One region of the Paenibacillus konkukensis genome, then DNA from elsewhere that is predicted to be linked to it. Evidence: riboswitches for the same ligand, from Rfam matches in the RefSeq annotation. Region 1 holds a riboswitch; each other region holds the start of a gene.
What was found. Region 1 has a riboswitch for cyclic di-GMP ahead of SK3146_RS10105 (hypothetical protein). Riboswitches for the same ligand answer to the same signal wherever they lie in the genome.

Region 1 (4,242 bases):
ATGGATAAGGAGCCTGTCGTGATCGACGGCAGCACGTATGTGCCGCTGCGCGCGATCGGCGAGGCGCTCGGCAAGCAGGTGGAATGGAACGAATGGACTCAATCGATCCGTCTGAAAGACCAGCCGAAGGTTGCCGCAGTACATGAATGGAAAAATCCGCCCGAGCTGACAGGAAGCATCAAGGAAGGGGGATTCTCAGGATTGCTGCATATGCCCAGCGATCCGGAGGACGTCTTCTACACGATGGCAGACCGCGGGCCGAACGGCGAATTCGGCAAGGACAAGCTTCGCACCTTCCCGGACGACACGTACGTTCCGAGAATGTACAAGATCAAGGCGGCCAACGGCACGATCGAGGTGCTGGAGACGATCAAGCTGCATTTGCCCGACGGCAGGAAGGACGTATATACCGGTACATCCGATGTCACAGGCATGCCGAATTTACAAGAAGGCGACGAGGTGCCTTACGACGGTACGGGAACGAAGAAGCTGGGCTATGACCCGGACGGCTTGGACCTTGAAGGCATTGCCTACAGCCCGAGCGACGACACATTCTGGCTGTCCGACGAATACCGCCCTTCGATTTTGCAGGTGAAGCGAGACGGAACGATCTTGGGCCGTTATGTGCCGCAAGGAGCCAAGGACAAGCTGCTGGCTGCCGGAGCGCAGACGGATATTTATGATATTTTGCCTGCGGCGTACAACAACCGCATCGCCAACCGCGGCTTCGAGGGCGTGACGATTTCTCCGGACGGCCGGTATTTGTACACCTCGATTCAAAGCCCGATGGCCGTTCCCGATCAGAAAACCGGGGAAAAATCGCGCAACCTGCGTATTCTCAAAATGGATTTAAGCAGCAAAACGGTCGTCGGAGAATACTTGTATATTGCCGAGGACGCCTCGATGTTCCGGAATGTGAAGCAAAAAGATATTGTCATCAGCGACCTGTCGGCGCTGAGCCAAGATACGGTGCTGGTTGACGAGCGCGATAAAAACGCCGGCGACGAAGCGCAGCTGAAGCGAATTTATAAAGCGGACTTTTCCAAAGCGACGAATCTGTTAGGAACTGCCGACAGCGAGCAAGTGGAAGCGCTGAGCATCGAGCAGCTGAAGGCGAAGGGCATCGCGCCTGTGAGCAAGGAATTGGTCGTAGATGTAGCCAAGCTCGGTTATCCGCATGAGAAGCTGGAAGGACTCGCTGTCGTCAACGAACATACGATCGCGGTTGTCAACGACAATGATTTCGGCGTGGACGGCTACGACGAGCAAGGCCAGCTGCAGGTCAATCAGAATCCGACGCAAATGTATGTTATCACGGTGAACGAGGAATTAAAGTAAAACGGCTAATCGCCGAAATCTCCTTGCCAGTAGGCAGGGAGTTTTTTTTGCCGTAGAACAAGTCTTTGACGATATTAACTGCCGCCGAACGGAGCGCGGACATCTGGTAGACAGTGTCCGATATACATTATCTCCCATACTGTAGAAGTCTGTCCGAAGGAGTACGTGGTTCATCGGACAGACTCCTAGGTCCATTGTCCGCGAGATATCCTGCTTGCGGATTATGACGGCAGCCGCCGTTTGCGACCGGAGCCTATGTTGCGTTTGCGGGAAAATAGTTTGATCGTCGCGGCATTACGAGCCAGAAATGAGTCTAAAGTCCATGTAGACAGGCGAAAAATAGTCAATTAGCAACATGCATTCCGCTATGCGTATCTTATATGCTATTGTTGTCGTATTTTGTTACACGAATTGACAAATTTCGAACTCGATAATGGCAAAGCAGGCGAAAGCCTGTGACGCAAAGCTATAGGGGCTATCGAACGGATCGGTCCGTTCTGCCAGCCAGCTGCCGAAGGATCGGTGATACGCATATGCAGCGGACTCCCGCCGAGGCTAAGAGGAGTCTTTTCGATGTTTGTGGGATACGTCATTCAAGTAATGCGGAGGGTTGAAAGACGATGTCTAACGAAGAGCGGGAGTTTATGACGAAGGAAGGTTTTTTTACGGTTATCGAAGGGAAGATGATCGGCGTTTATTTATCGAGCGAAGGCCCGAAAATGTTTATGAATCAGGAAGTGTTCGACCTGCGTTACCCATGTTGGGACGTGGAGATGGTCATGGGGAAAAACAGCCATTTGCTGAGCTTTTACTGGTACGGCGAAGTGAAGTTCTCGTTTCGCTGCGGCTTTGTCAATGATTTGTTCTTGAGCCTGTACGATTATTTGAGCTGTAGATTGGAAACGAGAAGACTGGCTTAAGCGGCGGGCAATCGAGCCGGGAGCCGGGTGCGGCGACAATGAGGGATGGGCTGCGGAGCGTTTTTTTTGCCCGTACGTGACACCAAGCGGGAGGCGTAAGCATACTATGCTTATCAAGAACGACCTGGGCATTCGCCCAGCGTTGCCACCATTGCTGCGAAGGCGGGCTCGGAAGGAGCGAAGCCGCCTGAAGGAGGAAAGCTCCGTGGAACCATCTGCTTACGTATCGTCCGCTTCATTCGAGCATCCGTTCTGGCTGCAGGTTTGCGGCGATCACGCCCGCTTTATCAGAGATGCGCTCGCTCCTTCTGAAGAAGAAGAGATCGGCCGGGCCGTTTGTTTCATCCGCACGTTCGACGCGTTGCTTAACGATTCGCGACGTCCGCTGAACGGAGCTTCGTGGGTTCAGCTGAGCGAGGCGGCTTTCCGGCGGGTGCAGGAGCTGCGGGCCTTTAAGCTGCATCTGCTGGAGCGGTCGCTTGACGGCCGCGTGGTCATTTCGCTTCCGCCTACGTTCATAAATCATATGGTTAACGAGGCGGAGGAATATATCCGGGTGCTCGCCTTTCTGAGAATCGGGGAGCCGGCCCCGGTGTTTGACGAAATCCATCATCACTTGGTATGGCTTGCCGATGCGGCGGGCCATGCCGGCTCCATAGCGGCCGACCTGGATATGACGGAACGGCGTCTGCTCGAGCTGAGCCGCACGTTCGAAACGCATTTCACGGACTTTTATTTGAAGGCGATCGAAGTTGCGGGATACATGCGGACCAGGCTGAAGCAGTTCCCGGCCCTGGCGCGCTTCCAGAAGGAAGTGGAGCTGGAGATGGCGCTGTTCCGGGAGTTTCTGAGGGAGCTGGAGGAGCTGGCGCTCTCGAAGGAAGTGCTGGGAACGCTCAGCCCCTTGATGCCCGACCATATGGCGCGGGAAGAATGCTACTATCTGATTAAGCTGGCGAGCCTCTCTAATACCCGCCCGCCGAATTGCGATCCGGCGAAGCCCAGGGTGGAAGGCTAGAGCTTGTCAGCTCTGACGCAGCTGCGCCGTCAACCGCCGCCGGATATTTGCGGGGACTGCGGCTGATTACAAACGAATAAGCGTGCTTTGCTGCATATGGGATGCGGCAGGGGACGCTTTTTTTGTTTAGGAAATGATGCGCAGCAATATCCTGTGGAAATCCGGGGTCTCCCCCGAAAGTAAAGTCTACCCATAGAACGATCCCAGAGGAAGGGTTAGACACCGATCCAGCTTAGGCTGGATGCGGACGGAATAAGCTTCAGAGCTTCACGTCACTTTTGGGGGATTTGTTCATGCTGCGCTCTGTCCCAGTGCGGGCAAAGCGGCAGGGCGCAGCATGAAGCGATTCCTGCTAACGGGCGCCGTGGCCCAAGCGCATGAGGGCGGATTAGCGCAGATGCCGACGCGAGAGGAGGGGCAACGGCAAACAGTTGGAGCCGCTGCTAGGACTGAAGGCACAGCTCCAGCATCGTCTGCGCCGCGAAAGACAGCGGAACGTCCTTCAAAGTGACGATGCCGATATGACGAGGCGGTATAGCCGGCTCCAACCGCAGCTCGAACAGCTCTCCGGAAGCCAGCTCCTCGGCGGCGAACTGCCCGGTGACGCAGGAGATGCCGAGCCCGGTCTTGGCGAATTGGATAAGCAGATCGAGACTGCCCAGCTCGAATTCCGGGGTAATGCGAACCTGATGAGCCTGAAAATAGCGGTCCGCATATTTGCGCATGCTGCTGTCTCTCTCCAGCAAGATGATCGGGTAGGCCGCCAGCTCCGCCGGGGTCATCGTTTGCCCCTGCAAATGGCTGTATCTGGCCCCGGCGACAAAAATATCGTGGAGCGGCTTCCACCGGCGGATGCTGAGCTGCGCGTCGTCGACGGGAAGATTGACGATGCCGAAATCGATGGCGCCTTCCTTAAGCAGCTTGATCGTCTCCTGCGAGGTGCGGTTCGTGACATGCAGCTTCACG
Region 2 (4,242 bases), 1.9 Mb from region 1:
CGCCTTTTCTTTATTCGAGTTCTGCGATTTCCCGTCCTGGCATGTCGCCACGATTCCGGTAGGAACGTGGGTTACGCGAACGGCCGATTTCGTCGTATTGACGGACTGTCCGCCGGCGCCGCTGGAGCAGAACGTATCGACGCGAATATCGTTATCGTTAATTTCAATATCGATATCCTCCATCTCCGGCAGCACAGCCACCGTTGAGGTCGACGTATGAATGCGTCCGCCCGACTCGGTCGTCGGAATGCGCTGCACCCGGTGAGCGCCGCTCTCGAATTTCAGCTTGCTGTAAGCCCCTTTGCCGTTCACCATAAAAATAATTTCTTTAAATCCGCCCAGATCGTTCATGCTGACATCCATAATCTCGGTACGCCAGCCCTGCATATCCGCGTATTTCGTGTACATCCGGTACAAGTCCGATGCGAACAACGCCGCCTCGTCTCCGCCCGCCGCGCCGCGAATCTCCACAATGACGTTCTTATCGTCGTTAGGGTCTTTGGGAAGCATCAAAATTTTAATGCGCTCCTCAAGCTCCTCCTTGCGCTGGGTCAACTCTTCCAGCTCCATTTTGACAAGCTCGCGCATTTCATCGTCCAGCTTCTCGTTTTGCATGACCCGCGCAGCATCATACTGCTCAACGACGCTTTTATATTCCGTGTAAGCTTCATAAGCTTCCTGCAAATCGGACTGCTCTTTGGAATACTCCCGCAGCTTCTTCGTATCGCTAGTTACGTCCGGATCGCATAACAGCTCGCTTAATTTCTCGTACCGGTCCGCCAGCGATTGCAGTCTGTCCAACATGTTGATTCACCCCTTATGCCTGTATATCCGTTATTATATAGTTTAGACGTTAAAACGGAAGTGCATAACATCTCCGTCCTGCACCACGTATTCTTTTCCTTCCAGCCGAAGCTGCCCCTTCTCCTTGGCCGCATTCATCGATCCGGCAGCCACCAGCTCGTCGTAGCTGACGACCTCCGCACGGATAAACCCGCGCTCGAAGTCGGTGTGAATGACGCCGGCCGCTTGCGGCGCTTTGGTTCCTCTGCGAATCGTCCATGCGCGCACTTCTTGCACGCCGGCCGTAAAATACGTATACAAACCGAGCAGCTTGTAAGCGGCCTTGATCAGACGGTTCAAGCCCGATTCCTGAAGACCGAGCTCCTCAAGGAACATCGCCTTGTCTTCGCCCTCCAGCTCGGCGATTTCCGATTCCACCTTGGCGCTAATTGGCACGACTTCCGCGCCTTCCTTGGCTGCGTACTCGCGCACCTGCTGCACGAACGGATTATCGTCCGCCGCGGCCACTTCCTCCTCGCTCACATTGGCCGCATACAGCATCGGCTTCATCGTCAGCAAGTGCAGATCGCGGATCAGCAGCTTCTCCTCGTCGCTCAGCTCCACGCTGCGCGCCGGTTTGTCGTTGTACAGCGCCTCTTTGATCCGCTCCAGACATTCCACCTCGGCCGCGTATTTTTTGTCGCCGCCCTTCATGTTTTTGCGGGAACGGTCAATGCGCTTCTCCACCGACTCCACATCGGCCAGAATCAGCTCCAGATTGATCGTTTCAATATCGCTGATCGGGTTTACCGTCCCGGAGACATGGGTAATATTTTCATCCTGAAAGCATCTGACCACATGAACGATCGCATCCACTTCACGGATATGGGCCAGAAACTTGTTGCCCAATCCTTCTCCGCGGCTTGCGCCTTTGACCAAGCCCGCAATGTCTACGAATTCAAACGCCGTAGGCACAACATTCTTGGGAACGACGATCTCGGTAAGCTTGACAAGACGCTCATCGGGAACCTCTACCACACCGACATTCGGATCTATCGTACAAAAAGGGTAATTCGCCGACTCTGCGCCCGCTTGCGTAATCGCATTAAACAAAGTGGATTTGCCAACGTTCGGCAGGCCCACAATCCCCGCTTTTAAAGCCATGTATAGGACAACTCCTTAGTTAACGTTATTCAATATCCCTAAATATTTATTATATCGCAAAAATGGGGTCTCTGTCACCTTTGTGCCGCTTTTCCATATTTTATTTGGCAAGCGACGAACAGAAGACGAACCCCCTCCTCCGAAAAAGCGACATGATGCTTCGAGGCTGATTCCGTCCGCATTTTCCTATGCAACAAACAGCCGACCCGCTCGGGCGGCGGATCGGCTGCTTTTCATACGACTGAAGCATTTATTTAAACAATCTTTTCTCCGCGTTCTCATGCTTGCGGCTGAAGTAGGCTTCCACTTGCTTTCGCAGGATGTACGCCCGCAAAGAAGTCGATTTATCCCCGCTTAGGTCGATAAATTGGGCGCCGTAATAATGGCGTTCCCCCAGCATCTCCTGCCTTACGATCTCCGCCTTTCCGATCAAATCGAATCCAAGCTCCAGTTCCACTTCGATCTGCCCGGCATTTCCAAGCCCCAGCTCTTCCCGCACGGTAAAACCGATGCCGCTGACGCTAATATTCATCAGATGGATGGCCAACTTAGGATCAAGCTCCCGCCGCTGCTGCCTTCCCGTTCCGATCACGGCGTGGATAAGACCGTTCTCGTCCACCGCCGTCCGGCTGTGCAGCAAAATGCCGGCAGGGCTTTTGTACTTCTCTCCGGTGTAATCGTAGCCCGCTTTGGCTGCTGCCGGCTTTAATGACATGACAGATCCCCCTTTCGCTCACATGATATCGGTTTGATGCAGCGCCATTGCGCTTGTCCGCGAGCCTGATCGCAGCCCAAATAAAGACCGTCCTCCTCCGTCTCCGGAAAACCGCCTTCAACCACCGGGCATTCTTTATAATACCTTCCTTATTCGGCGGCCAGGCTGTCATAGTCCCAACGGACCTTAGACCCTGTAGCTTTGCGTCCCTGCCTTTCGGCAGGTTTGCTATGGACGAACAGACTACATCAGTATTTGCTTCTAGTGCGATGCATCTACAGCTCATTAGGAACATAGACCTATTCCTTTTATTATACAAGGGCAGCCTTGATTCAGGCAACTGCCTGCGATTAGGATTAACGAATTCTACACATACAGGTATAATAAGATCAGAACGCATTTGGGGTACGAGACGATTCTTGCCGGGCACCGCCTCTGATTTCTTAAATCGATAACCCGCAATCCGCTAATAGGTTGAAGTCCAAGGACAAAGGCGAACGCTACCGCTTCTAAGCCAGTTTGTCTTCCCAAAACTATTGCTATATGACAGAAAAGGTGAATCGTATGGATACGAACCGAATCCGCCCGTCAGCGGAAAGCCTCACGCAAGGTCGCCTTATCGTTTTGTTCGATGGAGAATGCCGCTTTTGCAGCGGATGGGTGAAATTTCTCATCCGGCACGACCGGGCCGATCGCTTCCGCTTTGCCCCGCTCCAATCCGAAGCGGCTCGTTCTCTGCTGCCTTCAGCGGCGCTTTCCGCAGCGGATATGGACTCCGTCGTATTGCTTGACGGCGAAGACGTCTACACGCACTCTTCCGCCGTACTACGCATATGCCGTCGATTGGGCGGCGGCTGGGCGCTGCTCGGAGTCTTCAGTTTCATCCCGTCCCGGCTTCGCGACGCCCTATACCGCTGGGTCGCCAAACACCGTTACCTTATAGCCGGACGAGAGCAGAGCTGTATCGTTCCGACGGAAGAAATCCGGCGCAAATTTATCGGCTGAATATTCCTTTATTCTCTCTGGCACAGAGACGACCTTTACCAAATTTCAAGGGAATTGCAGGCGATATCCCCAGTTTCTACAGAGGAATGTGAACAATATTGAAGTTATCCACAATGTTATCCACAGCATGTTAACAAATCGAATATTTGTTCGTTTGGCGGGCTTTGTGGATAAGTAAAACGTAGAAAAGAGGTGCCTGTGTGCAAGAACATATTCCATTTATGAACGCAGCCATTGAAGAAGCCCGCAAGGCCGAAGCGCTGCTCGAAGTGCCTATCGGCGCCGTCGTCGTCTGGCAGGATCGAATCATCGGCCGCGGGCATAATCTGCGCGAAACGTCGCGCGACCCGCTCTCCCATGCCGAGCTTATCGCGATCAAGGAAGCCAGCAATTATCTGCAAGCCTGGCGGCTGCTCGATTGCCGGCTGTATGTCACGCTGGAGCCTTGCCCGATGTGCGCCGGGGCGATCGTCCAAGCCCGGATTCCGCAGGTCATCTACGGCACCGCCGATCCCAAGGCTGGCTGCGCAGGCACATTGATGAACCTGCTGCAGGAAGAGCGGTTTAACCATCGC
Region 3 (4,242 bases), 120 kb from region 1:
CTCGAAGAGCAGGCCGCCGAATCCGGACGCGACGCCCGTCTGGAATTCGCCAAGATGGCCGATTACTACGCGGTGATGAAGGATGCCGTTCAGCGCGGGCTGCACGAGGACACGACCTCCCGCAGCGGCTTGACAGGGCTTGACGCCCAGCGGGTCATGGCCTACCGCGGCATGTCCGATCCCGCTCTCGACGCCGATGCCAGCCTGGCGATGGCATACGCGCTCGCCGTCTCGGAGGTGAACGCCTCGATGGGCCGCATCATCGCCACGCCGACGGCCGGCTCCTGCGGCATCATCCCCGGCGTCTTCGTCAGCTGCCAGCAGCGCTTCGGCTGGAGCGACGAGCATATGACCTAGGGCTTGTTCGCCGCGGGCGCCATCGGATATGTAATCGCCAATAACTCGTTCGTATCGGGAGCGGAAGGCGGCTGCCAAGCCGAGGTCGGCTCGGCCATCGGCATGGCAGCGGGTGCGCTGACCGAGCTGCGCGGCGGCACGCCCGCGCAAGCGGTGCACGCCGTAGGCCTCGCGCTCAAAAACTCGCTTGGGCTCATCTGCGATCCCGTCGGCGGGCTCGTCGAAATTCCCTGCATCGTACGCAACGGCTTCGGTGCGGTGACGGCGCTCGCCGCCGCCGACATGGCGCTGGCCGGAGTCCGCAGCGTCATCCCGTCCGACGAGGTGATCCAAGTCATGCTCGAGGTCGGCTCGGCCATGCCGGAGAAGCACCGCGAAACCGCCGGCGGCGGTTTGGCGCAGACGCCTACCGGCCGCCGAATCATGAGTGAGCTGAAGGGCAAATAGGCGAAGCCTCTTCCGGCTCCTCCCGCAATACAACAAAAATAAGCAGACCGCTCCCTCGCTCAAGGAACGATCTGCTTCTTTTGTTTATTCGCGAAACTGCGGCTTATGTAATCCAATATATAGGTTTTCATAGATTCATTTAATAGATTTGGGCGATGGTATAATCCGCCGAATCTTTGATCATCTCGGGGGCTTGTCCCTTTTGCACGCGGGCCGCATCATACGTCGTGTCTATCGTGACCCATTGCCCGCTGTCCTGCAAATAAATTTGATTCCAGGCGTGATATACATCGGGAGCATCGGCGGCATATCCCATAACCAACCGGGTCGGAATATGCTGGCTTCTGGCCATCGCCGCAAACAGCGCGGCATAGTCGTAGCAAATACCTTCCGCCGTATCGTATACGGTGTCCAGGTCGGGGAGATAAGCGGTTGTAACGGAACGGGCTTTCTCATTATCATACCGGATGGTATGCGTAATATAAGAATAGATCGCCTCCGCTTTCTCCTTATCCGTCACGGCGTCTTCGGTCAGCTTCGCCGTCTCGGCGACAGCCCTCGTCTTTCCATTCCAGTCAACGAGCTGAATCGGCTGTAAAAACACTTCGTTTGCGTCGGTCATCTTAAGCTCAATGCGTTCTTGCCCGACGACTCTATATTTATTATCGCTTATGAACTGGGCGATCAGAACGTTATACACCCCGTTGCCCCATTGCAGCGGGTAACGGGCTCCGTTCGCCAGATTGTAGTCGGATGTATCGTCGCCTTTCGTTATTCTAACGATGGCTTTCGTATCGGTATTGCCGGTATAGTGAATCGTTATGATCCCTTTGTCCAGAGAGCTCCGGTCAATGACATAAGGTTCGGCGGCGGCGTAAGCTCCCGTTGGCAATGCCATCAGCACAACGGCGATGAACAGCATCGCCAGCATCTTTTTGAACATAAAAAAGCTCTCCTTTCGGTAACTGGCTGCCAACTTAGCGAATATCGCTAAGGAAGGCCCTTTAGCTTTGCGTCTCCAGCTTTCGCTGGATTTGCCTTTATCGGTTGAAAGCACCGAAAAAATATTTAATATAGTAAAATTATAGCATAGTTGCGCAGTAATGAATAGGCTTCACTGCTTCTCTATTAATGTTCCCTTAACCACAAGACGATGCGTCGGGTTTTCCATAGGATGACAGGTGAGCAGCGAAATTTCTTTATCTTTGCCGTTGCCCTTCAGTACCCAGACATCCTCCGGGAGCACGTACAGCTTCTCTTGAACTTGATATCTGTACTTCTGCTTGCCCGTATCGACCTCGATTACATCTCCCTTATCCAATTCGTCCAGCCTGTTGAAATTTTTCCCGTACGTCAGGTTTCTATGGCCGGCGATGGCATAGTTCCCTACGGCTCCCGCCTTTCCCGTGCCTGCAATGCTGGCTGCGGAAAGCTTCAGGTGGCCGGGAGTCGCATCCGTTATTATCGGCAGCTTCAGATCGATCTTGTCGATGATCAAAATTCCTTCGACCTGCTCCTTAAGCAGCGCGTCCTGCAGAGCCTCCGGCTCGTTCTCCGAAGATTGCGGCTGACGGCTCGCTTCCGTTTCGTCCGCCGGCGTTCCGTCTGTGGTCGCCGGAGCCGGAGCGATAACCGCGGATATCGGAACTGGGGCCGCCATAGGCTTCGTACTGGCCATATCGTCCGCCTGATCGATCTGCTTCATCGTTTCCGTCCACTGCTTCAAAAGCTGCTGCTGCCGGTAAGTCTCGTAACGATCGCTCACCGTCGGGTACAAAAAAACGATTATTCCGAGGCAGATGCACAGCGTGGGCAGCATTTTTTTGATCATCCGAGCCTCCTTTCCGGAAAGCCTGCGGTTTATTACGCAATAGGCGTTGCTCGCTAGATGTTCTTAGTCAGCTTGCGCCGCAGCACCAATCCGACAAGGATTAGGATAAGGCCTGCAATTTCAATGAAAACGGGACTTGCTTCGCCTGTTTTCGGAAGCGTTTCTTTCGGTTTCCCATCCTCCGGCGGATTGCCTAAAGGCACTTTCTGATTGACCTCGATCGTGCCGTTCGTATCGCTGCCGTCCGAATTGTCCGGCTTGTCCGAGTTTGCCGGATTGTCCGGTTGGACCGTCTCTTCCCCGCTATCCGGCTGCCCGGTCACCGACGGACCGCCCAAAGGCACTTTTACATCGCCGTCAATCGTGCTGCCCGGCTGCGACGGATTGGGATTGGCCGGATTTTCCTCCGCTGGCGTCGGCGTTGGCGTCGACGGTGTTGGCGATGACGACGAAGACGAGGACGACGATTTGCGGATTCTCAAGTTCGTTACCGTCAGCGAATAGTTATCCGACGTTTGAAGCGTCACCGGGTACTCCTTGGCATCAAGCACATATCCTGCCGGAGCCGCCGTTTCCTTCACTACGTATTCCCCTGCAGTCAGCTTATCGAAGACGATCATGCCGTTTGCATCCGTCGTTTTTGCGCCGACCGGGGTTAAACCTGTCCCTGTCTTAGCGTACAGCTCGAAGACCGCTCCGCTCAGCAGCAGATCGCTTCGCACCGAATCCGTCTTTTTCACCGTGATTGAGCTTTCCGCAACCGGCGTTGTCGGCGGATTAGACGTAACGTCCTTGTTATTCATGACGGTGAATTGCACGCTGCCCGACGTTTGAAGCGTCACCGGATATTCCTTGGCATCAAGCACATATCCTGCCGGGGCCGTCGTTTCCTTCACTACATATTCCCCTGCTGCCAGCTTATCGAAGACGATCGTGCCGCTCGCATCCGTCGTTTTCGCGCCCATCGAGGCTAAGCCGCTCTCCGTCTTCGCATACAGCTCGAAGGTCGCTCCGCCGAGCAGCAGATCGGGTTGCTCCGAATCTACTTTTTTCACTGCGATCCAGCCGTCCGAAGCAGGATTCGTCGGCGGATTAGGCGTAACGTCCTTATCGTTCGTAACGGTTAGCTGAACGTCGGCGGCGGTTTGAACCGTCACCGGATGCTCCTTGGAATCAAGCACATATCCTGCCGGGGCCGCCGTTTCTTTCACTACGTATTCCCCTGGCGCCAGCTTATCGAAGACGATGATCCCGCTTGCGTCCGTCGTTTTCACGCCGGCCGGGGTTAAACCTGTCCCCGTCTTCGCGTACAGCTCGAAGGTCGCTCCGGCGAGCAGCAGGCCGCTTTGCTCCGAATCTACTTTTTTCACCGTCAGCTTGCCGTCTGTGTCAGGCGGGTTAGGCTTAACGATCTTATCGTTGGCGATTGTCAGCTGATAGCCGTCCGCGGTTTGAATTTTCACCGGATATTCCCGAGAGTCGAGCGCATATCCCGCCGGGGCCGCCGTTTCCTTCAGCACATAATCCCCAGCCAGCAATTTCTTGAATACCGCCTCTCCGTTCGTTCCGGTTGTCAACGTGCCGACCAGCAGCTGTTCCGAGCCGGT

Region 2: it holds a riboswitch for cyclic di-GMP, as region 1 does, so the genes downstream of both, SK3146_RS18530 (PilZ domain-containing protein) here and SK3146_RS10105 (hypothetical protein) in region 1, are expected to answer to the same signal.
Region 3: it holds a riboswitch for cyclic di-GMP, as region 1 does, so the genes downstream of both, SK3146_RS10630 (transglutaminase-like domain-containing protein) here and SK3146_RS10105 (hypothetical protein) in region 1, are expected to answer to the same signal.

Annotation. Positions count from the first base shown of each region.
Region 1 covers NZ_CP027059.1:2,357,420-2,361,661, reverse strand. Annotated here, with positions in the region: gene SK3146_RS10110 (esterase-like activity of phytase family protein) at 1-1,338, shown strand, start outside; cyclic di-GMP riboswitch class I at 1,764-1,854, shown strand; gene SK3146_RS10105 (hypothetical protein) at 1,959-2,258, shown strand; gene SK3146_RS10100 (DUF2935 domain-containing protein) at 2,464-3,276, shown strand; gene SK3146_RS10095 (LysR family transcriptional regulator) at 3,720-4,242, opposite strand, start outside.
Region 2 covers NZ_CP027059.1:4,304,700-4,308,941, forward strand. Annotated here, with positions in the region: gene prfA (peptide chain release factor 1) at 1-804, opposite strand, end outside; gene ychF (redox-regulated ATPase YchF) at 847-1,947, opposite strand; gene SK3146_RS18530 (PilZ domain-containing protein) at 2,198-2,662, opposite strand; cyclic di-GMP riboswitch class I at 2,815-2,902, opposite strand; gene SK3146_RS18535 (thiol-disulfide oxidoreductase DCC family protein) at 3,287-3,667, shown strand; gene tadA (tRNA adenosine(34) deaminase TadA) at 3,889-4,242, shown strand, end outside.
Region 3 covers NZ_CP027059.1:2,473,327-2,477,568, forward strand. Annotated here, with positions in the region: partial or broken gene sdaAA (L-serine ammonia-lyase, iron-sulfur-dependent, subunit alpha) at 1-804, shown strand, start outside; gene SK3146_RS10630 (transglutaminase-like domain-containing protein) at 944-1,747, opposite strand; cyclic di-GMP riboswitch class I at 1,762-1,853, opposite strand; gene SK3146_RS10635 (class D sortase) at 1,919-2,635, opposite strand; gene SK3146_RS10640 (SpaA isopeptide-forming pilin-related protein) at 2,689-4,242, opposite strand, start outside.